DNA from 3 places in the Sphingomonas sp. S1-29 genome. Region 3 is predicted to be linked to each of the others. Evidence: predicted binding sites of a transcription regulator. Region 3 holds the regulator's gene; each other region holds the start of a gene.

What was found. Region 3 encodes LexA, which represses DNA repair genes until DNA is damaged. Its sites were predicted from a motif close to GTTCCNCNCTTGTTCT; they were not measured.
Positions count from the first base shown of each region.
Region 1: uvrA (excinuclease ABC subunit UvrA) is a predicted target of LexA. The motif match lies at 4,377-4,392, and genes of this name have one in related genera.
Region 2: OKW76_RS01235 (ATP-dependent helicase) is a predicted target of LexA. The motif match lies at 4,686-4,701, and genes of this name have one in related genera.

Region 1 covers NZ_CP110678.1:1,949,138-1,959,150, forward strand. Annotated here, with positions in the region: gene OKW76_RS09210 (malonic semialdehyde reductase) at 1-452, opposite strand, end outside; gene OKW76_RS09215 (NifU family protein) at 484-1,059, opposite strand; gene purB (adenylosuccinate lyase) at 1,208-2,551, shown strand; gene OKW76_RS09225 (MFS transporter) at 2,628-4,187, opposite strand; gene uvrA (excinuclease ABC subunit UvrA) at 4,400-7,411, shown strand; gene OKW76_RS09235 (AAA family ATPase) at 7,566-9,458, shown strand; gene OKW76_RS09240 (BrnA antitoxin family protein) at 9,522-9,797, opposite strand; gene OKW76_RS09245 (hypothetical protein) at 9,814-10,013, shown strand, end outside.
Region 2 covers NZ_CP110678.1:262,524-272,536, forward strand. Annotated here, with positions in the region: gene OKW76_RS01230 (catalase) at 1-1,604, shown strand, start outside; gene OKW76_RS01235 (ATP-dependent helicase) at 2,391-4,682, opposite strand; gene OKW76_RS01240 (GFA family protein) at 4,787-5,185, shown strand; gene OKW76_RS01245 (ThuA domain-containing protein) at 5,239-5,982, shown strand; gene OKW76_RS01250 (inorganic phosphate transporter) at 6,058-7,713, shown strand; gene OKW76_RS01255 (hypothetical protein) at 7,720-7,887, opposite strand; gene rsmD (16S rRNA (guanine(966)-N(2))-methyltransferase RsmD) at 7,968-8,507, opposite strand; gene OKW76_RS01265 (pseudouridine synthase) at 8,513-9,796, opposite strand; gene OKW76_RS01270 (response regulator) at 9,938-10,013, shown strand, end outside.
Region 3 covers NZ_CP110678.1:441,841-451,853, reverse strand. Annotated here, with positions in the region: gene moaC (cyclic pyranopterin monophosphate synthase MoaC) at 1-479, shown strand, start outside; gene OKW76_RS02105 (molybdopterin molybdotransferase MoeA) at 476-1,648, shown strand; gene lexA (transcriptional repressor LexA) at 1,715-2,425, shown strand; partial or broken gene OKW76_RS02095 (ComEC/Rec2 family competence protein) at 2,415-4,550, opposite strand; gene gltX (glutamate--tRNA ligase) at 4,549-6,069, shown strand; gene OKW76_RS02085 (citrate synthase) at 6,117-7,376, shown strand; gene OKW76_RS02080 (hypothetical protein) at 7,381-7,578, shown strand; gene OKW76_RS02075 (sensor histidine kinase) at 7,591-8,955, opposite strand; gene OKW76_RS02070 (hypothetical protein) at 8,952-9,998, opposite strand.

The DNA.
Region 1 (10,013 bases), 1.5 Mb from region 3:
GCATCGAAGCCCGACATCGGCCCGACGTCCCAGCCGAGCGCGCGTGCGGCGATGATCAGATACGCACCCTGAAGCGAACCGTTGCGCAGCGCGCTCAGCTTGCGGCCTTCGGGATCGCCCTCGAACCACGCCTTGGCGTCGGTATGCGGGAACAGCCAGGGGAGCTGTTCGTGGAATTCCTCGTCCATCCCGATGACCACCGCGGCGGGCGCTTTGCGGATCTTGTCGGCGTTGCTGTCGCTCGCGCACGCCGCCAGCGTATCGCGCGATGCCTGGTCGAGGCACCACACGAAGCGCGACGGCTGCTGGTTCGCCGAGGTAGGCCCCATCTTGAGCAGGTCGTAGATCGCGCGCGCATCGGCTTGCGTGAACGGCGCGTCGGTGAAGCCGTTATAGGTGCGCGCGGCGCGGAAGATCGTATCGAGCGCCGCTGCGTCGAGGGGTTGGGCCATCGTCATTCCTTCGGATCGTTCGGATAGGGTGTCAGACCGCGCGAACTTCGGTCACTTCGGGAACATAATATTTGAGCAATTGCTCGATCCCGTTCTTCAGCGTTGCCGAAGACGACGGGCATCCCGCGCACGCCCCCTGCATCTGCAGATACACCTTGCCCTCGTTGAACCCGCGATAGACGATGTCGCCGCCGTCGTTGGCGACCGCGGGACGGACGCGAGTCTCGATCAGGTCGCGGATCTGCGCGACGATATCGGCATCCTCGGGATTGTCGCCGAAATCACCGCTCTCGGCGGGCACCGAAATGCCGCCCGCGCTGCCGGGGCGGAACAGTGGCATGTCACCCGCAAAATGATCGAGCAGGATCGCCAGCACGTCGGGCTTCAACCCGACCCATTCGACACCCGGCGCCGCGGTGACCGACACGAAGTCCGATCCGAAGAACACCCCGGTCACGTCGCCTAAGTCGAACAACGCCTGTGCCAGCGGCGATGCCTCGGCATCCTCGGGATCGGCGAAGTCGCGCGTGCCCGACGGCATCACCGTGCGGCCCGGCATGAACTTCAGCGTGGCGGGGTTGGGGGTGGTTTCGGTTTCGATCAGCATCACTGGCATGTGGCGGCCAGCAGGGGCGCGATCAACCCCGAAACGCAGCCGCAGCCCGGTTTGCGCCGCCGTCGCCCCTTTGCTAGCGCTCGCGGCACCGCGCGCCGCTCCGCTCGATGCCCGGATTCGCCATTCGAAAGGACATATCTTGGTTCCTCGCTACGCCCGCGCTGCCATGACCGACCTCTGGACGCCCGAGGCGCGCTTCCGCATCTGGTTCGAGATCGAAGCGCACGCGACCGACGCGCTCGCCGACCTCGGCGTCGTGCCGCGCGAGGCCGCGCAGGCGTTGTGGGACTGGTGGAACGCCGCGCGCGCGGCCTCTGCCGATGGCGAGGCACCGATCGACGTCGCCGCGATCGACGCGATCGAGGCGGTGACCAAGCATGACGTCATCGCCTTCCTCACCTGGGTTTCCGAGCAGGTCGGCCCGCAGGCGCGTTTCATGCACCAGGGCATGACCTCGTCCGACGTGCTCGACACCTGCCTCGCGGTCCAGCTCGCGCGCGCCGCCGATCTGCTGATCGCCGATCTCGACGCGCTGCTGGCGGCGATCAAGACCCGCGCGTTCGAACACAAGCTCACCCCGACGATCGGCCGCAGCCACGGCATCCATGCCGAACCCGTCACCTTCGGCCTCAAGCTCGCCCAGGCCTATGCCGAATTCGCGCGTAATCGCGAACGGCTGGTCGCCGCGCGCGCCGACATCGCCACCTGCGCGATTTCGGGCGCGGTCGGCACCTTCGCCAATATCGACCCCGCGGTCGAAGCGCATGTCGCCGCCAAGATGGGCCTCAGCGTCGAGCCGGTGTCGACCCAGGTCATCCCGCGCGATCGCCACGCGATGTTCTTTGCCACGCTCGGCGTGATCGCCAGCTCGATCGAGCGCCTCGCCACCGAAGTCCGCCACCTCCAGCGCACCGAAGTCTTGGAGGCCGAGGAACATTTCTCGCCCGGCCAAAAGGGCTCGTCGGCGATGCCGCATAAGCGCAACCCAGTATTGACCGAAAACCTAACCGGCCTGGCCCGCATGGTCCGCGGCTATGTCACCCCCGCGCTCGAGAATGTCGCTTTGTGGCACGAGCGCGACATCAGCCATTCGTCGGTCGAGCGCTATATCGGCCCCGATGCTACGATCACCCTCGATTTCGCGCTCGCCCGCCTCACCGGGGTGATCGAAAAGCTGGTCGTATACCCGGTGCGGATGCAGAAGAATCTCGATCGCATGGGCGGCCTCGTCCATTCGCAGCGCGTCCTGCTCGCGCTCACCCAGGCGGGCGTCAGCCGCGAGGATTCCTACCGCCTCGTCCAGCGCAACGCGATGAAAGTGTGGGAAAGCGACGGCGAATTGTCGCTGCTCGAACTGCTAAAGGCCGACCCCGAAGTCACCGCCGCGCTGCCGGTCGAGGAGATCGAGGCGAAGTTCGACCTCGGCTATCATTTCAAGCACGTCGACACGATCTTCGCGCGGGTGTTTGGCACGGGGGGCTAGGCTGGAGGGTCGTCAACGCGGTCGGTCGGCACGCGATAGCTAGCTGGGCGAGAGCCGTGCTCGTCTCGGCTCCTCGCTAGATTTCGGCTTCCAGCTCCCGCAAGCTGCGACCCCGCGTTTCACGACCAGCATAGCCGACCAGCCCTGCCGATGCGGTCATGGGCACCAACAAGGCGAGGGCGGCCCCCCCTAGCGTTGGAATAAGGCCGACCAGAGCGAAGCCCTGCGCCGCCACGCCACCAAACTTGCTGCTGGCAGCGATCAAGCCGGTTGCGCGGCCGCGCACACCAAGCGGGTAGTTCTCCGCCGCGTACGGCAGCAACACCGCGATCATGCCGTTGCTGCCAACGACCAGCAGCGCGATAACCGCGATCAGCACCGGGGGGGAAGAAAGTGCGGTGGCGGGAAGCAGTGCTCCGCCCAGTCCCATCAGCGTCAGCATGATGGTTCCGACCAGCGTCCATTTGCTGCTCCAGCGGCTGTAGAGCAGGGCTGCAACCATGATCGTTGGTAGTGCGACCAGCGCCGAGCTAGCGATGATCCCGCTGGCAAGCTCCGCGCTGAAGCCGCGATCGCGAAGATCGGATGGCAGCCAGAGCAGCAGTCCGAAAGTAACAAAGCTCCACGACAAGGCGGAGATCACCAGCGCTGCCGTCAGTTGTCGGTGATGCTGAGCTGCGAAGGCAGCATTGGGGGGCGTTGGTGCCGCCTGACGCCGCACAATACCGAACCGGTCAGCCATTTGCGCCAACTCCGCCTCTCGCCCCTGCTCCAGTAGAAAGCGCGGGGATTCTGGGATCCACCTTGCCAGCGCGAGCAGCAGCAGGCCGGTCGGAAAACCCTGGAGCCACAAGCTTCGCCAACCAAACGCCGGCTCGAACAGGTGAGCGGCCCCGCTAGCGGCAAGGTAGCCGCCGACCAGACCGGTCCCGCCCACGAGCACCAGCACCCAGCTGCGATGCCGCGGTGGCATCACTTCGGCCAGCAAGGTGTAGACGACCGGCAGCATGCCCCCGGCCGAACAACCCATCAGGAAGCACATCAGCAGGTTCCACTCGAACGAGGGCATCGCCCCGCAGATGGATGTGGAGACGAACAGGATGGTCGACAGCAGAATGGACACGCGGCGGCCATAGATGTCCGCCAGCCAACCCCAGACAAACGATCCAATGGTGGTACCAAGGAGGGCGACGAACGGCAGCATGGCCGCGGACGCCGCAGCGATGCCGTACTCGTCGCGCATGCCGGGCAGCACGAAACCCAGCGTCGCGGGTTTCATCGTGTCGATGATCAGGCCCAGCGTCAGGACCAGAAGCACCGTAGCGTGCCAACGGCCAAACGGTGTCTCGTCCGGGGCCTCGAACATCGTTGCGGCATGTGCATCATGCGTAACGCGTCGCTTTGGAAGCGCCCCGAAGATTGCCGCCGGCACGCCGAAAAGGATCAGCGCCATGCCCGCGTACATCCAGCCGTCCATCGGCATGCCGGCCAGATGATTGCCCATCTGGTGCGCCATTGCGAGCATCGGCAGGTGCAGAGCCACGCCGACACTGATCGCCGCGCAGCCCGCCCAGAAGATGGGCCAGCGTTCGCCGATTACCGATGCGCGACGCACCGCGTGGTTGCTTCGTGTCATTGTGCTCCCCGACGGGGCGCTCCTAGCCTGCCAAGCGCAGCGCGCCAACTTGCCACTTGGGGCGCAGCGCGGTTTATCGGCTCACCCCCACGGCAGTCACGGCGCGCGAAAGCCGCACCACCACCCCCCTACCAGCCCCGTGATCGCGCCCCTATCTCGTGCCCCGGCCTTGGCCCTAGCCCTAGCTCCAGAACGAAGATAGAACGCACCGCATGGCATTGACTCACATTTCCGTGCGCGGCGCGCGCGAGCACAATCTCAAGGGCGTCGATATCGACATCCCGCGCGACACCCTCACGGTGATCACCGGGCTGTCGGGGTCGGGCAAGTCGAGTCTCGCCTTCGACACCATCTATGCCGAGGGCCAGCGCCGCTACGTCGAATCGCTCAGCGCCTATGCGCGCCAGTTCCTCGAACTGATGCAGAAGCCCGATGTCGACCATATCGAGGGCCTGTCCCCCGCGATCTCGATCGAGCAGAAGACCACCAGCCGCAATCCGCGCTCGACCGTCGCGACGGTGACCGAGATCTATGATTATATGCGCCTGCTCTGGGCGCGGGTCGGCATCCCCTATTCGCCCGCCACTGGTCTTCCGATCAGCGCGCAGACCGTCAGCCAGATGGTCGATCGCGTGCTCGCGCTCCCTGAGGGCACCCGCCTGCTGCTGCTCGCCCCGGTCGTTCGCGGCCGCAAGGGTGAATATCGCAAGGAGCTCGCCGAGTGGCAGCGCGCGGGCTTCCAGCGCGTCCGCATCGACGGCGAAACCTATCTGATCGAAGACGCGCCTGCGCTCGACAAGAAGTTCAAGCACGACATCGAGGTGGTGGTCGATCGGTTGGTGGTGGGCGGCGACATCTCTACGCGCCTGGCCGACAGCTTCGAAGCCGCGCTGAAGCTCGCCGATGGGCTGGCCTATGTCGATCTGGTCGACACGACGGTCGACGCGCTCGCCAACCCCGTCACCCCCCCCGTCACCCCAGCGAAAGCTGGGGTCTCCGCGGATGGCGCGGGACAGGAGCCGCAAGAGACCCCAGCTTCCGCTGGGGTGACGGATCGCAAGATGAAGGGTGCCGGCATCCCCGCCAACCGCATCGTCTTCAGCGAAAAATTCGCCTGCCCCGTCTCGGGCTTCACCATCGCCGAGATCGAGCCGCGGCTCTTCAGCTTCAACGCCCCGCAGGGTGCCTGCCCCGCGTGCGACGGCCTTGGCGAGCGGCTCGAATTCGACGCCGACCTCGTCGTCCCCAATCACGACCTCAGCATCAAGAAGGGCGCGGTCGTGCCCTGGGCCAAGTCGAACCCGCCCAGCCCCTATTACATGCAGGTATTGGGCAGCCTCGCGCGCGAATTCGACTTCAAGCTCGACACCCCCTGGAAGGACCTCGCCCCCGAACACCAGGACACGATCCTCCACGGCACCAAGGGCAAGCCCGTCACCCTCACCTTCGTCGACGGCCGCAAGTCATACGACGTGAAGAAGCCGTTCGAGGGCGTCATCGGCAACATGAACCGCCGCCTGCTCCAGACCGAGAGCGCGTGGATGCGCGAGGAGCTGTCGAAATACCAGGCCTCGCGCCCCTGCGAGACCTGCCACGGCGCGCGCCTCAAGCCCGAGGCGCTGGCGGTCAAGATCGACGGGCAGGACATCGCCCACGCCACCCACCTCTCGGTCGTCGACGCGCTCGGCTTCTTCGAGCGGCTGCCCGACGCCATGACCGGCCAGCAGCGCGCGATTGCCGAACGCATCCTCAAGGAAATCCTCGAACGCCTCGGCTTCCTCAACAATGTCGGGCTCGACTATCTCAACCTCAACCGCACCAGCGGCACGCTCTCGGGCGGCGAATCGCAGCGCATCCGCTTGGCGTCACAGATCGGCAGCGGCCTCTCGGGCGTGCTCTACGTCCTCGACGAGCCCAGCATCGGCCTCCACCAGCGCGACAACGACATGCTGCTCAAGACGCTGCGCCGCCTGCGCGATCTCGGCAACACCGTCCTCGTCGTCGAGCATGACGAGGACGCGATCCGCACCGCCGATTACGTGATCGACATGGGGCCGGGCGCGGGCGTGCGCGGCGGCGAGGTCGTCGCCAAGGGCACGCTCAAGCAGGTGCTCAAGACCAAGGGCAGCATCACCGCCGATTATCTCAACGGCACCCGATCGGTCCCGCTCCCGGCCAAGCGGCGCAAGGGCAATGGCAAGAAGCTCACCGTCCACAATGCCACCGCCAACAACCTCACCGGAGTCACCGCGAGCATTCCGCTCGGCACCTTCACCTGCGTCACCGGCGTCTCGGGATCGGGCAAGTCGAGCTTCACGATCGACACGCTCTACGCCGCCGCCGCGCGCCAGCTCAACGGCGCGCGCGTGCTCGCGGGCAAGCACGACAAGGTCACCGGGCTCGAACATCTCGACAAGGTGATCGACATCGATCAGTCGCCGATCGGCCGCACCCCGCGCAGCAACCCCGCCACCTATACCGGCGCCTTCACCAACATCCGCGACTGGTTCGCCGGCCTCCCCGAAAGCCTCGCGCGCGGCTACAAGCCCGGCCGCTTCAGCTTCAACGTCAAGGGCGGCCGCTGCGAGGCGTGCACCGGCGACGGGCTGCTCAAGATCGAGATGCACTTCCTCCCCGACGTCTATGTCACCTGCGACGTCTGCCACGGCGCGCGCTACAATCGCGAAACGCTCGAGGTGAAGTTCAAGGGGATGAGCATCGCCGACGTGCTCGACATGACCGTCGAGGATGCGGTCGAGTTCTTCAAGGCGGTCCCGCCGATCCGCGATCGCATGGCGATGCTCGCCGAAGTGGGCCTGGGCTATGTCAAGGTCGGCCAGCAGGCGACGACCTTGTCGGGCGGCGAGGCGCAGCGCGTGAAGCTCGCCAAGGAACTCGCCCGCCGCGCCACCGGCCAGACGCTCTACATCCTCGACGAGCCGACCACCGGCCTGCATTTCGAGGATGTCCGCAAATTGCTCGAAGTCCTCCACGCGCTGGTCGACCAGGGCAACACCGTGGTGGTGATCGAGCACAACCTCGACGTCATCAAGACCGCCGACTGGGTGCTCGATCTGGGGCCAGAGGGCGGCGTGAAGGGCGGCGAGATCGTCGCGCAGGGCACGCCCGAAGTGGTGGCGAAGGAACCGCGGAGTTTTACGGGGAAGTATCTTGCGCCGTTGCTGGAGCGGAAGGCGGCGAAACAGTCGGCGACAGGCCAATAAGCCCTTTCTAATCGGGGGAGAGGATGGGGCCGGCCAGATTCGTATTTCGACCTTGTTCGGATTGGCTATCTTACCGATTGCGGGGACCGAAAAAACCACTTTACTTGGTTGCCGGTAAAACTCACTTTGCCGTTAACGGCGAAAGTGGATCGAGATGAGATACCTGAAATTCCGCATTCTCAACTTTAAGGGTATCAAGGAAGCTAATATTGACCTTCGCTCTATGACCGGAGCGAACGTTTTTTCGTTAGTCGGACTGAATGAAAGTGGAAAAACCACAATCCTTGAAGCTATCCATAGCTTCTCACCGGACTATTTAACAAATAGCCTCAGAAAGACCAAGTCGAAAACTGCTGCTGACTCTGCCAAAGACCGCCTTCCTCGACATTTACTCGCACGGTTTACGGGATCCATTATCGTCGAAGCGACCGTAGAAATATCCGAGAAGGAAAAGTCGGATATTGCCGATGACATTAGGGGTGAGACCGGCATATTTATATTGAAGGACGATTTACCAGATACCTTTACGTTGTGTCGCTCTGATGTATTTGAACGCGGGGACTATGTTGACACAACAAGGCGGTTCGGATTCGAATTGAAAGGAAAGCGTCAAGGCGATCGCAAACGCAAGGTTATATCGGGAGACGATTATAACGCAGTGTATGATTGCCTTTGGGGCGCGACGCCGGACATAGCCTACTACGACAGCTTCATATTTGATTTCCCCAAAAGGATATACCTCACCAACCGTCCAGGCGCGGGGAGCTGGGTATACCGTAAAATGTTCGAAGACGTTCTAGCAGCAGGCAAGGTAAAATATAAACTCGACGATATCGTCCGACGCATACAGAATGACCACTATAAGCGATCCTGGTTAGAGTTTTTCATTGCATGGAGCGAGGAAGATGAAAAATCTCGCGTTCAACAAATAATTGACCAAGCGTCAAATACGATTACGGAATCTGTTTTTGGCAAGTGGAACAAGATTTTTGGAGAAGATGTTGGAGATAAAGAAATATCCGTCGAGTTTGGCGTAGAGGAAGGGCGGGTTTTAGATAAGTCCTCAAAGTCATATTTAGCATGCGACAACCACGACCTTTATATTTCTCTACAGATAAAGCAAGGAACAAGGCGCTTTCCGATCCAGGATAGGTCATTGGGCTTTAGATGGTTTTTCGCCTTTTTGCTCTTTACGCAGTTTAGAACGAAAAGAAGTGAATTCCGTCCAGTGCTGTTTTTGTTTGATGAGCCTGCTGCCAATTTACATTCGGCTGCGCAAGAACGCTTGATAGAGAGTTTTCCGGAAATTGCGACCGGCAATAACATGCTATTATACACTACTCATTCTCACTACATGATAAGTCCAGATTGGCTAGAGCAGACCTTCATCGTAACCAATGCAGCTGATGCACCTGGGGTCAGCATGGTGGACTCTGCCATCATAGATGACGAGTTTTTGGACATAAAAGCCCAGCGATATCGCGATTTTGCAAATGCCCATCCGTCTGAGACTAGTTACTTCCAGCCTATAATGGATCGCCTCGAAGTACGGCCTAGTAGATTTGATGCATCATTGCCAAGTGTCGTTCTGGAAGGAAAATCGGACTATTACTTACTGCGTTACGCATCTATACTTCTAGATTGTAAAAATGTACGCCTTATTCCTGCAACAGGATCGGGGACGTTCTCCGCGCTTATTGGGTTAGGAGCAGCCTGGGGTACCAAGTTCGTTTTCCTACTCGACAGTGACAATGCCGGGATCAAAGAGCGAGCTAGATACGCACTCGACCATGGGGCTCGAGCCGAGGCAATCTGCTGCTTGAGGGATTTCGATGATAGCCTCTCTGATATCGAATCATTGTTGGACACCCAGTCACGTGAATTAATCTCTACTTATCTTAAAGTAGAAAGGTTGTCTAAGAAGACCATAATGCGCTTTTTCCAAGAACAACTTGCCAAACGTGATATTTTCTCTTTAGGCTCTGGGTTCGAGCAGCGGGCCGGCGCTGTTCTTCTTGGACTTAATGGGAAAATCGAATCTCTTTGATAGCCAGCGCTTACGCAAGCTTGAACAGTCCTTGCTTGTGGCTGGTAGAATGAGTTGCACCCTTCAACCCAACCCCGCCGCCTTCCGTAGCGCCTCGTTCATCCGCGCCTGCCACCCCGGCCCGCCTTCGCGAAACTTCTCGATCACGTCGGGATCGAGCCGCAGCGTCACCTGGCGCTTCGCCGCGCCGCGCAGCGGCGGGCGGCCCTTCGCGACGCCGCTGCGCCCCAGATAGCCCGTCGCCGGGCGGATCACCTTGCCGCCGATCGCGATCTCGGCGACCTCGGCCATTACCGCCGTCAGCTCGGGGGCATCGTCCGGGTCAGTCCAGTCCGACATGCTTGATCTCCCATTGGTGCAAGCGCTGCACCGAAATCACGCGGCGGGCACCCTCGCGCTCGGTCCACACGACGGCGACGGCAACCTGCTCGATCCAGCCATAGCTGACGTACCGGGTCTCGCCGTAATCGACCGGTCGTCGACCAGCGTCTTCACGCGGCCATCGAACACCGATCCGGCATCGGCAAAATCCAGTCCCCGCTCGCGCAGCGTCGC
Region 2 (10,013 bases), 180 kb from region 3:
TCAAGTTCCCCGACCTCGTCCACGCGGTGAAGATGGAGGCAGATCGCGCCTATCCGCAGGCGGGCAGCGCGCACGATACCTTCTGGGATTGGGCCAGCCTGATGCCCGAATCGACGCATATGCTGATGTGGGCGATGTCCGACCGGACGCTGCCGCGCAGCTTCCGCACGATGGAGGGGTTCGCCGTCCACACCTTCCAGCTGGTCAATGCCGAGGGTAAGTCGAGCTTCGTGAAGTTCCATTGGAAGCCAGTGCTCGGCCTGCAATCGACGATTTGGGACGAAGCGCTCAAGCTCCAGGCCGCCGATAACGACTATCAGCGCCGCGACCTGTGGGAAGCGATCGACACCGGCAGCTTCCCCGAATGGGAACTCGGCATCCAGGTGTTCGACGAAGCCTTTGCCCGCGCGCAGCCCTATGACGTGCTCGACGCGACCAAGCTGATCCCCGAGGAGGACGTTCCCGTCCGGATCATCGGCAAGCTGACGCTCAACCGCAACGTCGACAATTTCTTCGCCGAGACCGAGCAGGTCGCGTTTTTGCCGACCAACATCGTGCCGGGTATCGATTTCTCGAACGATCCGCTGCTGCAGGGGCGGCTGTTCAGCTATCTCGACACGCAGAATTCGCGGCTTGGAACCACCAACTTCCATCAGATTCCGATCAACGCGCCGCGCTGCCCGTTCGGCAATTTCCAGCGCGACGGCAAGATGCAGACGCAAGTGCCCAAGGGCCGCGCGAACTACGAGCCCAACAGCTTGGCCGAGTTTGGCGAGGATGGCGGCCCGCGCGAGAGCCCGACGCGTGGCTTCGCGACGACCAACGCGATCACCGGCGACGACGAGCAGGGCGAGAAGCTGCGCATCCGCGCCGATCTGTTCGCCGATCATTACAGCCAGGCGCGGTTGTTCTGGAAATCGCAGGACGCGCATGAGCAGGCGCATATCGCCTCGTCCTTCGTGTTCGAGCTGTCGAAGGTCGGGTTGGAGGCGATCCGTCCGCGGATGGTGGCCAATCTGCGCAACGTCGATGAGGCGCTGGCACAGCGCGTCGCCGATGGCCTCGGCATCGACTTGCCCGCCAAGGCACAGGCCGCGCGCGAGCCGGTCGACATGAAGCCTTCGGACGCCTTGTCGATCCACAAGAACATGAAGCCGATGCTCAAGGGTCGTGCAGTCGGCATCCTGATCGCCGATGGCAGCGACGGGGCCGAGATCGATGCGCTGGTCGCCGCGATCGAGGCCGAGGGTGCCAAGGCGGTGCTGATCGCGCCCAAGGTCGGCGGCGCGACGCTCGCCGACGGGTCGAAGCGCAAGGCCGATGGCCAGCTCGCGGGCATGCCCTCGCAATTGTTCGACGCGGTGGCGCTGGTGCTGTCGGCGCAAGGCACCGCGATGCTGCTCAAGGAAGCCGCGGCGGTGCAGTTCGCGATGGATGCGTTCGGTCACCTCAAGGCGATCGGCGCGAACGATGCGGCCAAGCCGCTGCTCGACAAGGCGGGGGTCGAGGCCGATGCCGGGGTCACCGGGCTGGGCGGCGATTTCATTGCGGCGGCGGCGCATCGCTTCTACGATCGCGAGCCCAAGGTGCGCATGCTGGCGTGAGTTTGGCTGCTATAACCCCGTTTGTCCTGAGTAGGGACTGAGCGGAGGCGAAGGCCCGTATCGAAGGACATTGCCCCAAGCGGACCGGTCCTTCGATACGCCGCTTCGACGGGCTCAGCGGCTACTCAGGACGAACGGGCGGGGATTGGGGCATGGGTGCCGCTCCGTCTTCTCCCCCGTTCGTCCTGAGTAGGGACTGAGCGAAGGCGAAGGCCCGTATCGAAGGATGTTACCCCAAGCGGGCGGGTCCTTCGATACGCCGCTTCGACGGGCTCAGCGGCTACTCAGGACGAACGGTTGGGGTTTGGGGATGGGTGCCGTCCCGTCTCCCCCCCCCCGTTCGTCCTGAGCAGGGACTGAGCGGAGGCGAAGGCCCGTATCTAAGGACATTGCCCCAAGCGGGCGTGTCCTTCGATACGCCGCTTCGACGAGCTCAGCGGCTACTCAGGACGAACGGGCGGGGGTTGGGGCATTTGTGCCGTCCCATCTCCCCCCGTTCGTCCTGAGTAGGGACTGAGCGGAGGCGAAGGCCCGTATCGAAGGACAGTGCCCCAAGCGGCGGGTCCTTCGATACGCCGCTTCGACGAGCTCAGCGGCCACTCAGGACGAACGGTTGGGGATTGGGGCATTTGTGCCGTTCCGTCTTCCCCGTTCGTCCTGAGTAGGGACTGAGCGGAGGCGAAGGCCCGTATCGAAGAACATTGCCCCAAGCGGGCCGGTCCTTCGATACGCCATTTCGACAAGCGCAATGGCTACTTAGGACGAACGGTTGCGGGGAAGCAGCCCTCACCCCACCGTAACGAAGCTGTCCATCACCCGCTTGCGCCCCGCGGTCTCGAAATCGATCTCGAGCTTGTTGCCCTCGATCTCGGCGATGCTGCCATAGCCGAATTTCTGGTGGAACACGCGCAGACCCACCGAGACGTCGCTGCGCCCCTTGTTGCCAAGGCTCACCGCCGACGCTCGCGCCTCGATGATCCGCGTCGGCTCGCGGACGAACGTCCCGGTCGACGCAGCGCGCTGCCAGCCCGGCCCGCGCCCCGATCCGCGCGCGACGTCCGAAAACGGATCGGCATTCTCGCTCCAATTGGCGCGCCACAGGCTTTCGCCCCCCGACATCGTCGTTTCGGCCTCGATATGCTCGGGTGGCAGTTCCTCAACGAAGCGCGAGGGCAGGCTCGACGTCCATTGGCCATAGATCCGGCGGTTGGCGGCGTGAAGGATCGTCGCCTTCCGCCGCGCGCGGGTGATCGCGACATAGGCAAGACGGCGCTCTTCCTCGAGGCTCGCCAGCCCGCCTTCGTCGAGCGCGCGCTGCGAGGGGAAGATGCCTTCTTCCCAGCCGACCAAAAACACCGTGTCGTATTCGAGGCCCTTGGCGGCGTGGATCGTCATGATCGTCACCTGCGCGTCCTGCTGGCGATTCTCATTGTCCATCACCAGGCTGACATGCTCGAGGAACGCGCCGAGGCTTTCATATTCCTCCATCGCGCGCACGAGTTCGGTGAGGTTCTCGAGCCGACCCGCTGCCTCGGCCGACTTTTCGGCCTGGAGCATCGCGGTATAGCCGCTTTCGTCGAGCAATTGCCGCGCCAGCTCGGCATGCGGCAACTCGCCCGCCATCGCGCGCCAGCGTGCCATGTCGCCCACGAGATTGCCGAGCGAGCGCCGCGCCTGCGGGGTCAGTTCGTCGGTGTCGAGGATCCGCGCGGCGGCGGTGGTGAGCGGAATGCCCTCGGCCCGCGCGAGCTGGTGGACCTTCTGTACCGCCTTGTCGCCCAGGCCCCGTTTGGGGACGTTGACGATTCGTTCGAACGCCAGATCGTCGGCGGGTTGCGAGACGACGCGCAGATATGCCAGCGCATCGCGAATTTCGGCGCGTTCATAAAAGCGGAAGCCGCCGACGATGCGATAGGGCATGCCGATCGCGATGAAGCGATCCTCGAATTCGCGCGTCTGGTGCTGCGCGCGGACCAGGATCGCGACGTCGTTGAGGCTGAGCCCGCCCTCTCCGTTTCTTGGGCGCATCTCGCCCTCGATCTGCTCGCCGACACGGCGCGCTTCCTCGGGGCCGTCCCAGACTCCGACCACGCGGACCTTCTCGCCCTCGTCCGCCTCGGTCCACAACGTCTTGCCGAGGCGACCGCCATTATGTGCGATCACCCCCGATGCGGCGGCGAGGATATGCCCGGTCGAACGGTAATTCTGCTCGAGCTTGATCACCGCCGCGCCGGGAAAGTCGCGCTCGAACTTCAGGATGTTCTCTACCTGCGCGCCGCGCCACGAATAGATCGACTGGTCGTCATCGCCGACGCAGCACAGATTTTTGCGCGCCTGTGCCAGCAGCCGCAGCCACAGATATTGGACGCTGTTGGTGTCCTGATACTCGTCGACCAGCATGTAGCGGAAGCGCTGCTGATATTGCTCGAGCACCTCGCGATGCGTCTTGAGCAGCACCAGCGCGTGGAGCAGCAGGTCGCCGAAATCGCAGGCGTTGAGCGCGAGCAGCCGCGCCTGGTAGGCGGCGTACAGCTCCTGGCCGCGGCCATTGGCGAATAATTCGGCCTCGCCCGCGTCGAGGTCCTTGGGGGTCATCCCCTTGTTCTTCCACCCGTCGATCAGCCCGCCCAATTGGCGCGCGGGCCAGCGTTTCTCATCGAGGTCGGCGGCGGCGATCAGCTGCTTCATCAGCCGCAACTGATCGTCGGTATCGAGGATGGTGAAATTGCTTTGCAGCCCGATCAGCTCGGCATGGCGGCGCACCATCTTGGCACCGATCGAATGGAAGGTGCCCAGCCACGGCATCCCCTCGACCGCGTCGCCCACCAGCCGCCCGACGCGCTCGCGCATTTCGCGCGCGGCCTTGTTGGTGAAGGTGACCGCCAGGATCTCCGACGGCCATGCCTTGCGGGTGTAGAGCAGGTGCGCCAGCCGCGCGGTGAGCGCCGCGGTCTTGCCGGTGCCAGCGCCCGCGAGCACCAGCACCGGGCCGTCGGTGGTGAGCACTGCCTGGCGCTGCGGCGTGTTCAGGCCGCGCAGATAGGGCGGATCGTCGGGGCTTGGTTGGGGGTGCGACATCGGTGAACAGGTAGGGAACGGCGCATCGCGGGGCAAGCGTTTCGGGATTGGCGCGGGGGCAGGGCGATGATACGCCCGCTGCACAGCGTTCTTGGGAGAGGGTGATGCTGACCGGAAGATGCCATTGCGGCGCGATTTCCTATGCGATGCCGGCGCAGGTGCTGCACCACGCGCTTTGCCATTGCGCCGATTGTCGGCGATCGGCTGGCGCGCCGATGGTGGGGTGGGCGATGCTGCCTGCCGACCAGCTGCAGGTGAGCGGCGAGCCCAAGACCTATGCCTCGTCGGCCGATGGTCGCCGCGAATTTTGCGGCACCTGTGGGACCGGGCTGTTCTATCGCAACGACGCGATGCTGCCCGGGCTGGTCGACGTTCAGACCGGAACGCTCGACGATCCCGACGCGATCCCCGCCCAGTCGCACATCCAGGTCGCCGAACGGATCGGCTGGATGCAGGGCGTCGAGGCCTTGCCCGCGTTCGAGCGCTTTCCGCCCTTCGAATGAAGCCAAGCCTGGCGCCACCCCAAGCTCACCCCGGGAATGAAGGAAAATCCCCTATGACATTGTACCGGTTGGTGCTGTTGTTCCTGTCGATCGTGCTGCTGCCGACCGATGCTTTCGCCGCGCCCGCGCGCGTGCTCGTGTTTTCGCATACCACCGGATACCGCCACGCCTCGATCGAGGCGGGGGTCGCGGCGCTGAAGCGGATGGGGACGCAGCGCGATTTCACCGTCATCGCGAGCGAAGACCCGGCGATCTTCAGCCCGCAAAAGCTGAAGGACATCGATGCGATCGTCTTCCTGAGCAGCACCACCAACCCCGCCGATCCGGCGTCCGAATGGCTGGTGGGGGATCGGCGGGCGGCGCTGCAGGCGTTCGTGCGCGGCGGCGGCGGGATCGTCGCGGTGCATGGTGCCGCCGATTCGCATTTGGCCTGGCCGTGGTACGGGCAGATGATCGGCGGCTGGTTCGAAAGCCATCCGCGCGGCACGCCGACCGGCGACGTGACGATCGTCGATTCGAAGCACCCCGCCGCCGGAGGCATGACCGGCAAGCAGCGCCGCGCCGACGAATGGTATTATTTCAAGGATTTCGACCCCACCGTCGATCTGCTGGCAACCGTCGATCCGGCTTCGATCGGCGAGAAGGACGCGAACCCCAATCCCGCGGCATGGGCGCATGAATTCGAAGGCGGCCGCGTGTTCTACACCGCGATGGGCCATGCCGATGCCAGCTTTAGCGAGCCCTGGTATCTGCAGCATCTGGGGGCAGGGCTCGATTGGGCGCTGCGCCGGCGATAGCCGCGGCGGGCGGGGCGCACGCCCCGCTCGCGTCGCTGTCATCAACCCGTCACATTGCCTACCCAAAGGCGCGCAATGGCTACCATCGCGCTAGATCCCCATGAGCCCCTCGATCGCGCGCCCGCGGGGCCGTCGCTCGATGCCAAGCCGCACCCCTTTGCGCGGCTGATCTTCTTCGGGCTGCTGCTGGGCGGCTTCGTCTATGCCTGCGCCAGCGTGCTGATCGACACGCAAGGGGTGGGCGAGGAACTGGCGCTCGGCGCGTTCGCGTTCCTCGCGCTCGCGCTGGTGATCGCGCTTGGGTTCGAATTCGTGAACGGCTTCCACGACACCGCCAACGCGGTGGCGACGGTAATCTACACCAACGCAATGCCCGCCAACCTGGCGGTGATCTGGTCGGGCTTCTTCAACTTCCTCGGCGTGATGCTGTCCTCGGGCGCGGTCGCCTATGCGATCATCACGCTGCTGCCGGTCGATCTGCTGCTCAATGTCGGGTCGAGCGCTGGGTTCGCGATGATCTTCGCACTGCTGCTCGCCGCGGTGCTGTGGAACCTTGCCACCTGGTATGTCGGGCTGCCCAATTCGTCGAGCCACACGCTGATCGGATCGGTGCTCGGGGTAGGCTTTGCCAACCAGCTGATGACTGCGGGGTCGACCGGCGGCACCTCGGGGGTCGATTGGAGCCAGGCGCAGAAGGTGCTCACCGGGCTCGCGATCGCGCCGCTGATCGGCTTCTTCGCCGCGCTGCTGCTGCTGCTGGTGATGCGCGCGGTGCTCAAGAACCCCAAGCTCTACAGCGCCCCCGAGCGCGACGCGCCACCGCCGCGCGGCATCCGCGCGCTGCTGATCTTCACCTGCACCGCGGTGTCGTTCAGCCACGGCAGCAACGACGGGCAGAAGGGGATGGGGCTGATCATGCTGATCCTGATCGGCTGCGCCCCCACCGCCTATGCGCTCAACCGCACGATGCCCGAAAGCGCGACGCCGGCGTTCGTCGCCACCGCCGATCGCGCCGCCGCGGTGTTCGAAAGCAAGGGCGGGCTCGCGACGCCGCTGCCGATCGCCAACGCCCGCGCGATCCTTACGCAGGCGCTGCAGACGCGCGATGTCGAGCGACCCGAAACCTATGCCGCGCTCGGCGTGATCTCGCGCGACGTCAGCGAGCAGGTCGCGGGCTATGGCGCCCTCGCGCGGGTGCCGGCGCAGGCGACCCCCAATTTGCGCGGCGACATGTATCTCGCGCTCGACACCTCGAAGCTTGCGCTCAAGGCCGAGTCGGCGCAGCGCCGCTTCTCGGCGCCCGAGATCGCAGCGATCGACGCCTATCAGGACCAGCTCGAAGCTGGCACGCGCTTCATTCCCTTGTGGGTGAAGATCACCGTCGCGCTGGCGCTGGGGCTGGGGACGATGGTCGGGTGGAAGCGGATCGTCATCACCGTGGGGGAGAAGATCGGCAAGGCGCATCTGACCTATGGGATGGGCGCATCGGCCGAGCTGGTCGCGGCGTGCACGATCCTCGCCGCCGATCGCTTCGGCCTGCCGGTATCGACGACGCATATCCTGTCGTCTGGGGTCGCGGGCGCGGCGGTCGCCAACGGGCAGGGGCTGCAGGCGCGGACGATCCGCAACATGGCGCTGGCTTGGGTGCTGACCCTGCCGGTGGCGATGCTGCTGTCGGGTGGCCTCTACTGGCTGCTGCTCACGCTGGTGCGCGCGACCGGCAACGGCTGAGCCGGGCTAGACCGGCTGGCGGAGATATTCGCCGGCGCTGCGGGTGATCGCGTCCCAGCGCTCGCCGATCGTCCGTCCCGGCGCGCCGCTCGGCTGGATGAACGCGAGCAGCACGCCCGCCCCCGCCACCATCAGCAGCGCGCTGCCGATCCGATATTTGCGATGCCTGACCATCGTCGATCCCCGTCACGCGTTACATTGCGGACAGCAATACGCTTCAATGGGTTAGCGCGCGATGAACGACGCGCTCGGCGTCAGCCCACCGGACGGAGCAGCGTCAGCTTCGCCTTGCCGTGCTTGCGGTCGGCATCGATCTCGAAGCCGGCGATCTCGACCTTTTCGGTATGCCCGGTCTCGATGCTGATCCAGGTCGCGGGGCCGGTCCAGCCGAGCCGCTGCAGCCGGTCGAGCGCCACCACGCCCGCGCCGGTGCCGTAGGGCGGGTCCATCAGGATCACGTCGAGCGGCTTCACCGCCGGCCCGAGCGTCAGCACCGATTGCGCGCGGATATCGGGCTTGACCCCCAATTTGGTCGCGTTGGCGCGCAGCGCATCGAGTGCCGCCTTGTCCTGCTCGACGAACAGGCACGATGCCGCGCCGCGCGACAGCGCCTCGAACCCCAGCGCGCCCGATCCCGCGAACAGGTCGGCGACGGCGAGCTCCTCGAAGCTGCCGAGGCGGCTGGCGAGCATCGAGAACAACGCCTCACGCACCCGATCGGCGGTGGGACGGGTGTCTTCGCCCTTGGGCGCGACGAGCGGACGGCCGCGATACAGCCCTGAAATGATACGCATGTGATTCAGCCCTTACGCGAACGATTGCCGCCACCGGGGCGCTTGGGTGCCGGACCGCGCGGGCCGGTCGGCGTCCGCGGCCCTTCCGAGCTCCGCGGACCGGCAGCGCGCGGGCCAGCCGAGGCACGCGGACCAGCCGAGGCGCGCGGCGCGGGCGGAGGGCGCGACGGGCGCGCGGTGCCGGTATTCCGCTTGGGCTTGGGGGCGAGCATGCGCCGATCGGTTTCCATTTGTTCGGTACGCTCGGCCTTGGCGCGCGCACGCGCGTTGCGCGCACGATCGGCGGGGGTGAGCGGGGCATTGGTACGCTCGATCCGCTCGTCGCGGCGATCGCTCGCACCCGGGCGCTCGGGCCGCGAGGGGCGGGGGGCTTCGACCGCATAGGTCGGCGTCCGTGCCGGGCGCGGCGTGGCGGGTGCGGCGACCTTGCGGCGGCCTTCGGGTTCGCGGCGCGCAGGAGCCGGTGCGAGCTCGATCGGCCGCGCCTTTTGCGCGCGCGGCTTGATGTCGAGCGGCTGGTCGCTGCGCGCGGCGGCGGGCAGCTTCAGCTCGCGGCGGAACGCCACCAGATCGTGCTGGCGGATCTCGTCGACCATTCCCGCGGGCATGTTGGCGAGCGGGATCGGGCCATAGCTGGTGCGGATCAGCCGCGAAACCTGCAGCCCCAGATATTCGAGCACGCGCCGGACTTCGCGGTTCTTGCCCTCGGTCAGCGTCATCTCGATCCAGGTATTCGCCCCGGTGCGCCGCTCAAGATTGGCGTCGATCGAACCGTATCGCACGCCCTCGATCTCGACGCCCTCGATCAGGTCCTCGAGCTGCGCCTGGCTGACGCTGCCATAGGCGCGCGCACGATAGGTGCGCTTCACCCCGGTCGCGGGCAATTCGAGCTGGCGCTTCAATTCGCCATCGGTGGTGAGCAGCAACAGCCCTTCGGTATTCAGATCGAGCCGGCCGACCGGGATCACCCGCGGCAGATCGCGCGGCAATTTGTCGTAGATCGTCGGGCGGCCCTTGGGATCGCGCTCGGCGGTGAGCAGCCCCGGTGGCTTGTGATAGCGGAACAGCCGCGCCGGCTCGGCGGCGGCGACGGGATTGCCGTCGACCGTCACCCCGCGCAGCGACGCGATGATCGTCGCCGCGGTTTCGAGCGGCACGCCGTCGATCGCGATCCGCCGCTCCTCGATCATGCGTTCGATTTCGCGGCGCGACGCGATTCCTGCACGCGCCAGCAGCTTGGCGATACGTTGGCCCTCTTTGGGGCCGTCTTTGGGATTGGATTGTGACACGCAGGCGCTGATAGTCCAACCATGCCCGCGCGGCAAAAAGATTGCGACGCCGTTCATTGGGCGGATCGCAAGCGCGGTGTAAGAGTTGTGCGATCGACTGGCGGGTATTTGCCTGAGTCGCGTGGGGAAACGAGACAAATCATGCTGTTCGGGAGGAAGAAGCGGCGGATCATCCGCATCCTGATCGTCGAGGACGAGCCGCTGGTTGCGTTCGACA
Region 3 (10,013 bases):
CCCATCTCGATTCGGCGGGCGCCGCGCGCATGGTCGATGTCGGCGACAAGGCGACGACGCAGCGCACCGCGATCGCCACCGGCCATATCACCATGTCGCCCGATGCCGCCGCCGCGATCCGCCAGGGCGCGGTCGCCAAGGGCGATGTGCTCGCGGTCGCGCGCGTCGCGGGGATCATGGCGGCCAAGCGCACCAGCGACCTCATCCCCTTGTGCCACCCGCTGCCGCTGTCGAAGGCCGAGATCGCGCTCGACGTCGCGCACGATCGCGTCACCGCGACCGCCACCGTTTCGACCGCGGGGCAGACCGGGGTCGAGATGGAGGCGCTGACCGCCGCCTCGGTCGCGCTGCTGACGATCTACGACATGGCCAAGGCGCTCGACAAAGCGATGACGATCGGCGGCGTCCGGCTGCTCGAAAAGCGCGGCGGCAAGTCGGGTGACTGGCACGCTCCCGCCCCTGGCGGCCCGGCCCGATGATCTCGCTCGACGAGGCGCTCGCCCGGCTTTGCGCGCTCGCTCCAGCGATCCCCGCCGAAACCGTCCCGCTGGCGCAGGCCGCGGGCCGCTGGCTCGCCGAACCGATCGCCGCCAGGCGGACTCAGCCGATGCGCGACCTGTCGGCGATGGACGGCTATGCGCTTCGCTTCGCCGATCTCCCCGGCCCGATCGCGGTGGTTGGCGAAAGCGCTGCCGGGCGTGGCTTTGCCGCTGCCATCGGCCCCGGCGAAGCGGTGCGGATCTTCACCGGCGCGCCGCTCCCGCCGGGCGCCGACACCATCCTCGTCCAGGAGGAAGCCGCTCGCGATGGCGACCAACTGACGCTCAACGGCGAAGGCCCCGGCAGCGTCGGCCGCCACATCCGCCGCGCGGGCCTCGACTTCAGCACCGGCGAAGCGCTGCTCGCGGCGGGCGACCGGCTCACCCCGCCGGCGCTCGCGCTCGCCGCGATCGCGGGGTATGCCGAGCTTCCCGTCCGCCGCACGATCCGCGTCGCGATCGCCGCCACCGGCGACGAACTCGTCCCCCCGGGCCAGCCCGTGCCGCCCGACGGCCTGCCCGAATCGAACTCGATCCTCGTCGCCGCGATGCTTGCGGGCTTGCCCGTCAGCATCGAGCAGCTCGGCATCCTCCCCGACGATCGCGCGGCGATCGAGGCCGCCTTCGCGAGCGTCGACGCCGATCTGCTGATCACCACCGGCGGTGCCTCGGTCGGCGACCACGACCTCGTCCGTCCAGCCCTAGAAGCGGCGGGCGGCGAAATCGATTTCTGGCGGATCGCGATGCGGCCGGGCAAGCCGATGCTCGCGGGGCGCCTCCGCGATACGCTCGTCATCGGCCTGCCGGGCAATCCGGTCGCGGCGTTCGTCACGACGCTGCGTTTCGTGAAGCCGCTGGTGGTGGCGATGGCGGGGGGCACGCTGCCGCTCGCCACCCGCCATCTGCCGCTGGCCGGCCCGCTCCCCGCCAATGACCACCGCGCCGATCACCTGCGCGCCACGATCCAGGGCGGCGTCGTCCATTCGGCCGGGCGGCAGGACAGTTCGATGCTCCGCACGCTCGCGCATAGCGACTGCATGATCCTGCGCGCGCCGCACGCCCCCGCCGCCGCCGCGGGCGACTCGGTGGAAGTCCTGATGATCGGTTAAGGCAAGCTTGACTTGATGGGAGCTGTTGCCTACACGTTCCGCGTCTGTTCCCGACGGAGAACGCTGATGCTGACGCGCAAGCAACACGACCTGATCTGCTTCATCGCCGATCGCCTGAACGAGACCGGGGTTTCGCCGTCGTTCGAGGAGATGAAGGACGCGCTCGACCTCAAATCGAAGTCGGGAGTCCACCGCCTGATCTCGGCCTTGGAGGAGCGCCAGTTCCTGCGCCGCCTGCCCAATCGTGCCCGCGCGCTCGAAGTCTTGCGCATGCCCGAGCGACCCGTTGCCGCGCGCGGAAAGGGAGATTCTACGGGGGACGTAGTGTCGCTTTTGTTGCCTTCCGCGCCACCGGCACCCTCGCGCGCAGCCAGCCCCGCGCCGCGCGCCGCCAATGACGTGATCGAAATTCCGCTCCACGGCCGCATCGCCGCGGGTCTGCCGATTGAGGCGATGGAGAGCGCACAGATGCTCCCCGTCCCCGCGGCCTTGCTCGGCGCGGGCGAACATTATGCGCTCGAAGTATCGGGCGATTCGATGGTCGAGGCGGGTATCCTCGACGGCGATTATGCGCTGATCCGCCGCCAGGAAGTCGCGCGCGACGGCGAGATCGTCGTGGCTTTGGTCGACGAACACGAAGCGACGCTCAAATATTTCCGCCGCGAAGGCGCGATGGTTCGGCTCGATCCGGCGAACCGCTCCTACGATCCGCAGCGCTATCGCCCCGATCAGGTCCGCGTCCAGGGGAAGCTCGCCGGGTTGCTCCGCCGCTATTGAAGCTACGTGGCGGCTGCACCGTTTGGGGCAGCCGCCACGGATGGTCGCTGGGTCGGCCGGCGACGGTGCGAACCTTCCCGCCCGAAAGCGTGATCGCCACCCCGCCGGTTTGCGCGAGCATCGGACGGTCGAGCTTGAGCCAGCGCGGGGTACAGGTACGCGGCAAGCGCCGCTCGCTGATGGCGATGTCGGCGGCACGGCACAGCGCGACGAACTCGGCGATCGGGACTAGATAACCGCTGCGGGTTGCGAGGATGGTCCAGGTGCGACCTTCGGCGGGTAGCCGAACCAGGCACAGGTCACTGCTGCAGCGCGCCCTTGGATCGTCGCTCAGCGCAGACAAGTCGGCATCGGTCCCCCCGGTCTCGCCGAGCACCCCCCGGACATAGTCCCCCGCCCGATCGCGCAGCAGCGCCATCCCGCCATCGCCGGTCCGAACCGCCACATGCCGTCCGTCGCCGGTGACGATCAGATCGGGTCCCGGCGTCGCCACCGCCCACCCCGCGCCGATCGCGAGCGGCACCGCGCCCAGCCACCGCCACCGCGTCCGCCACAACGCCACCCAGATACCGCCCGCGACCATCAACCCGAACGCCGCCCGCGGCATCGACGGCAACGCCTTCACCGCCCCCGGCGCATCGGCGGTGGTGTGGGCGATCCACAGCAAGGCGCGCAACGCCCATTCGGCCAGCCACCAGAATGGCGCCCCCAACCCCGCCGAGTCGAACACCAACGCCGCCGCCTCGAGCGGCATCACGACAAAGGTCGTCAGCGGAATCGCCACGATATTCGCGAGCGCGCCGTACACCCCCGCCTTGTGGAAATGGAACAACCCGATCGGCATCAACGCGAACTCGACCACCAATCCGGTCAGCAGCAGCGACGCCAGCCCGCGCAGCAGGCTCGCCCCCCGGCTCTCCTCGCGCTTCAGGAACCAGCCGCGCACCACCCGATGCTCGTGCAGCGCGACGATCGCGGTCACCGCGGCGAAGCTCAGCTGGAAGCTCGCCGACATCAGCGCCTCGGGCCACAGCAGCAGCACGATCGTCGCCCCCGCCGCAACCAGCCGCAGCGTCACCGCCTCGCGCCCCATCGCCAGCGCCCCCAGCACCAGCAGCGCGGCGATGCACGACCGCACCGTCGGCACCTCGGCACCGGTCAGCCAGGTATAGAACACCGCCACCCCCGCCGCCGCGCCGGCCGCGACGATCGGCAACCGCCACCGCAGCGCCAGCACCGGGCTGAGCGCCAGCAGCTTGAGCACCAGCAGCATCGTCGCGCCGACCACCGCGGTGACGTGGAGCCCGCTCACCGACAGCAGATGCGCCAGCCCCGATCGCCGCAGCGCCTCGTCATCGGCCTCGTCGATCGCGCCGCGGTCCCCCGTCGCCAGCGCCGCGGCGATGCCGCCCGCGCTCCCCTCGATCCGCGCCTGGATATGCCGGGTCAGCCGCTCGCGCAGCCCCGCCCCCGGCGCCTCGCCCGCCCCAACCACCGTGATCGGGGCGAACGCCCGACCCGTCGCGCCGAGCTCGCCGAACCACGCCACCCGCTGGAAGTCATACGCCCCCGGCACCACCGCCGCCCCCGGCGGCATCAACCGCGCCCGCAGCGACAACACCGCCCCGCGCCCAACCCCCTGCGGCAAATCGCGCTCGGCAACGTTCACCCGCACCACCGGCGGCAAGCCCTGTGCGGCAGCGTCCACCACCGCCAGCCGCAGCCGAACGATTTCCCGCGCGGGCATCGGCTCGACCTGCTCAACCCTACCGGCAAAGGCCACCACCACGGGTCTAGAAAGCACCGGCGCGGCGACTCGCTCGGCGCGCGACCACACGAGCCCGCACCCCGCCGCCATCGCGCATCCGGCGACCAGCATGGCACGGCTCGACCGACCGCCCCTCGCGACGCTCACCCCCGCCAACGCCAGCGCCCCGCACGCCGAGAGGAACGCGCTCCAGCGCGCGATGTCGGGCAGCAGGAACCACGCCGCGATGCCGATCCCCAGCATCACCGGCAGCCACAGCACCAATTGATCGCGCTCGGCCTCGAGCCACCGCTCGATCGCCGGGTTCGCCCTTGAAATGCGCGGCCCCGGCGCGATTTGAAGCGAGCCGACACGCATGCTAGGGGCGGTCGCGGCACGTGAAGCCATCGTTTTTCAAGTCTGGGAGCAACCGCGCGTGGGCGCAACACCCGATATCTGCCAAGCCCCCGAGCACGCTGCCGTGGTCACCCGTTTCGCCCCGTCACCGACTGGATTTCTCCACATCGGCGGCGCGCGCACCGCGTTGTTCAACTGGCTGTTCGCCCGCCATCATGGCGGCAAGTTCCTGCTGCGGATCGAAGATACCGACCGCGCACGTTCGACCCAGCCCGCGATCGAGGCGATCCTCGACGGCATGCGCTGGCTCGGGCTCGATTGGGACGATGACGAGGTCTATCAGTTCGCCCGCGCCGATCGCCATGCCGCGGTCGCGCACCAGTTGCTGGCCGCCGGCCACGCCTATCGCTGCTATGCGACGTCGGAGGAACTGACCGCATTGCGCGAGGAACAGCGCGCCGCGGGCAAGCCGATGCGCTACGATGGCCGCTGGCGCGACCGTGATGCAGCCGACGCGCCCCAGGGCGTGCCCTTCGTCGTACGGCTCAAGGCGCCGACCGAAGGCGCGGTGACGATCGAGGACCGCGTCCAGGGATCGGTGACGGTCAACAATGCCGAGCTCGACGATTTCGTGCTGCTTAGGTCGGACGGCACCCCCACTTATATGCTCGCGGTCGTCGTCGACGATCACGACATGGGCGTCACCCATGTGATCCGCGGCGACGATCACCTCAACAATGCCTTCCGCCAGCTCGCGCTGATCCGCGCGATGGATGCGGTCGAGGGCGGTTGGCCCGATCCGATCTATGCGCATATCCCGCTGATCCACGGTTCGGACGGCGCGAAGCTTTCGAAGCGCCACGGCGCGCTGGGGGTCGACACCTATCGCGACGAGATGGGGGTGCTTTCCGAAGCGCTGTCGAACTATCTGCTGCGGCTCGGCTGGGGTCATGGCGACGACGAGATCATCAGCCGCGAACAGGCGATCGAATGGTTCGATCTGGGCGGCGTCGGCAAGTCGCCCTCGCGCTTCGACCAGAAGAAGCTCGAGAACCTCAACGGCCTGTATATCCGCGCCGCGAGCGACGATCGGCTGGTCGAACTCACCGCCCCCCGGCTGCCGTTCGAGGCATCCGACGCCGATCGCGCGCTGCTGACCCGCGCGATGCATGCGCTGAAACCGCGCGCTGCCAGCCTCAACGAACTCGCCGACGCCGCAACCTTCCTGTTTGCCAAGCGTCCTTTATCACTCGACGAAGCAGCCGCCGCGCTGCTCGATGCCAAGGGCAGTCAGCTGCTCGCGGCACTGCATACCAGGCTTGACGCGCTTCCCACCTGGGATACGGAAGCGCTCGAAGCGGCGGTACGCGAGGTCGCCGAAGCCGAGGGCGTGAAACTGGGCGCAGTGGCACAGCCGCTGCGCGCCGCGCTTACCGGCCGCAAGACCTCACCCGGTATCTTCGACGTGCTCGTCCTGATCGGGCGCGACGAAAGTCTGGGGCGTATCGCCGATCAGCTGGCCGTATCGGCCGATCAATGACCATGAATGAAAAGGATACCGCGATGAGCGATGCCGCCAGCCAGACGATGACAATCGGGGAAAAACAATATCCCGTGCGCCAGGGTAGTGTCGGGCCGGACGTCATCGATATCCGCAAATATTACGCGCAGACCGGGATGTTCACCTATGACCCCGGCTTCACCTCGACCGCCAGCTGCGATTCGGCGCTGACCTATATCGATGGCGACGAAGGCGTGCTGCTGCACCGCGGCTATCCGATCGGCCAGCTCGCCGAACAATCGACCTTCATGGAAGTCGCGCACCTGCTGCTGAACGGCGAATTGCCCTCGGCCGACGAGCTCGAGAAGTTCAGCTACACGATTACCCGCCACACGATGCTCCACGAGCAGCTGGCGCAATTCTATCGCGGCTTCCGCCGCGATGCGCATCCGATGGCGATCATGTGCGGCATCGTCGGCGCGCTTTCGGCCTTCTACCACGATTCGACCGACATCGCCGATCCGCACCAGCGGATGGTCGCCAGCCACCGGCTGATCGCCAAGATGCCGACGATCGCCGCGATGGCGTATAAATATTCGGTCGGGCAGCCCTTCCTCTATCCCGACAATTCGCTGAGCTACACCGGCAACTTCCTGCGCATGACCTTCGGCGTGCCCGCCGAGCCCTATGAAGTGAACCCCGTCGTCGAGCGCGCGCTCGACCGCATCTTCATCCTTCACGCCGATCACGAACAGAATGCGTCGACCTCGACCGTCCGGCTCGCAGGGTCATCGGGCGCCAACCCGTTCGCGTGCATCGCGGCAGGCATCGCCTGCCTGTGGGGCCCGGCGCATGGCGGCGCCAACGAAGCCGCGCTCAACATGCTGCGCGAAATCGGTACGCCCGACAAGATTCCGGAATATATCGCGCGCGCCAAGGACAAGAACGATCCGTTCCGCCTGATGGGCTTCGGCCACCGCGTGTACAAGAACTACGATCCGCGCGCGACGGTGATGCAGAAGACGGTGCGCGAGGTGTTCGACTCGCTCGGCGTCAACGATCCGGTGTTCGAAACCGCGCTCCGGCTCGAGGAAATCGCGCTGAAGGACGATTATTTCGTCGAGAAGAAGCTGTTCCCCAACGTCGACTTTTATTCGGGCGTCATCCTGTCGGCGATCGGTTTCCCGACGACGATGTTCACCGCGCTGTTCGCGCTGGCGCGTACCGTCGGCTGGGTCGCGCAATGGAACGAGATGATCTCGGACCCAGAGCAGAAGATCGGTCGCCCGCGCCAGCTGTACACCGGCCCGACGCAGCGCGACTATATCCCCGTCGACAAGCGCTGAGCCGATGCGGCGCCGGCGCATCCTGATGATCGTCGGCGTCGCGATGGCGCTGATGGGGATGTTGTGGATCGGCCAGGGGCTCGGGATCGTCCGCTGGCCGGCGTCGAGCTTCATGGTCGATCAGCGCCCCTGGGTGCTCAACGGATCGATCCTGGCGGTGCTGGGACTGGTACTCGTGTTGATCGCTCGCCGGATGCGTTGAGCGCTCGCAGGCTCAGTCGCCCGCCGGCAGCGCCAGCGTGAACCGCGCGCCTTGGCCGGGCGTGCTTTCGACCGAAAGCTCGCCCCCCATCGCTCGCGCCAGCCGCCGCGCGATGTACAGCCCCAGCCCGGTGCCGCCGGGTTCGTTGGGATCGACCCGCCCGAATTTTTCGAAGATGCGGTGATGGTCGCCGTTGGCAATCCCCTTCCCCTGGTCGGCTACCGTCACGCGCGCCTGGCTGCCCACCTGCTCGAGCGCGATCGACACGGTGCCGCCGGGCGGCGAATAACGCACAGCATTGCCCACCAGATTGACGAGGACCTGCAGCGCGCGCCGGAACTCGCCGCGCGCCGCCAGCGTATCGGCGAAATCGGGGCGGTCGATCCGCACGTCGGCGTTCGCCGCGCGTACCGATAACAGGCCGCCGGCGCGGCGCGCGACATCGGCCAGGTCAATCGGCTCGACCTCGACGCGGAAATCGGCGCGCTCGATCGCTTGCAGGTCGACCAGATCGTCGACCAATCCCATCAAATGCCGTGCGGCGCTGGCGATATCCTGCGCATATTCGACATATTCGGGTTTCACCGGGCCATCGGCCTGCGCGCCGATGCTGTCGGCGTGCGCGACGATTCGCGTCAGCGGCATCCGCAGCGCGCGTTCGAGCCGCTCGCTGAAGGTGTCGGGAAAGGCGGGGGCGCCGTCGTCGATCGCGGGTTCGGCATCGGCGGTCGGCGTGACGAAGCGGCCCGCGCCGACGAACCCTGCGAACCGCCCCGCCGGATCGAGCCGCGCGCTCGCGGAAAGCCGCACCCGCCGCCCGGTGGCGCGGATCGTCGCCAGCTGGTCGACGAACCCGGTGCTGGCTGCCGCGGCAGCGAGGATCGACACCGTGCTGTCGCTTTCGTCGTCAAGCACCAGAAAGCGGGTGATCGGCTTGCCCAGCAGCGCGTCGGCATCGAAGGTCGCGTCATCGCCCGACAGCGCGGTAAGGCACATCGCGGCGTCGCTTTCCCAGCGGAAATCGGCATCGGCCTCGTCGAACGCCGCGGTTGCCGCAGCGCCGGTTGATGGCGGCTGCGGCTCGCGCATCTGCCAGCCGCTTACCTGCAGCAAGGTTGCTTCGTCGTCGGGGGTCGCCCGCACCCACAGGTCGAGATCGTCGTCGCCATCGGCGACGATCGCAGGCCGCGCCACCACGATGCCGAGCCGCCGCGCCAGCCGCGCGACCGTCGCCACCGCGGGCAGCGCCAGCGGCGCGCCGATCGCGCCCCCCGCCTGAGCGTTGAGCTGCTCCAATCGCGCATCGGCAGCGACCAGCCGGCCATGCTCATCCAGCCGCGCAAGCGCGACCGACGGGCTCGTATCGAAGACGCTCATGACCCCGGCGCCGCCAGCGCATCGCGATAGTCGCGCGGCAGCTTCAATGGCGCGAGCGCGGCCAGCGCGTCCTCGGGCGCCAACGCCGCGAGCGGATCGAGCAGATCGGCGAACGTCTCGATATCGCGGCGCGGATCGGCCTCGCTCAGCATATAGCCGATCCGCGCGATCGTCGCGCGGGGCAGCCCCAGCGCGCGTAGCGCCAGCCACAGCCGGACGTCGCCCGGCTGCACCACCACGGTGCGCACATCCTCGAACGCAATCCGCAATCCATGCGCGACTAGCGCGATGAACAGCGCGACGCGACGATTGCCGAGCGCTTGTTCGAGTAGGACGGGCAGATCGGGCGTAGGCGCATCGATCGCGCTCGCAAGCCGAACCGCCGCCGCTTCGAGCCGCGCACCCTCGTCATGCGCGGCAAGGCTGCGCAACCCGGCATCGGCAAGCGCACGGTGCAGCGCCGCGCCGCCCTCCCCCGTCGCGGCGATCGCCGCTGCCGTCGCCCATACCGTTCGCACGTGCAGCTCGGCCGACAGATCGGTCGCGTAGGGCGGCTGATCGACCGGGGTACGCCGCCGGCTTTCCGCCGCCAGCAACGCCGCCGCGCGCTGGGCGACGACCCGATCGGCGTGATCGATATGCCGCACCGGCTCGCCCGATTCACCGTCGGCCAGTCGCTCGGCGAGCAGGTCCATCGCTACCCGGTCGAGCAATTCGCGGGCGACTTCGGCGTGGCGGAGGAGCTGTGCCTGGACGCGGGCGAACATATCCTCGACCGCGATATCGGCGATCGCTCCGGCCGACCGCGTCTCGCCGCGATCGGTGAGCAACCGGATCGCATGGCCGTGCAGGTCGCCGCCGATCGTGCCGATCATCGTGCGAAGCAAGGTCGTCAGCGCGACCCGCGTCCGATCGTCTAGCCGTGCCGCGTCGGGGGCGAGGAAATCGCGGATTGCCGCGGTTCCGGTGGCGCGCGCATGGGTTTCGTGTGCCGCCGCCTGCGCGAGCAGCGCGTCGGCGCCGACCGGTTCCCCCTCGCGCATATCGAATTGGTAAGG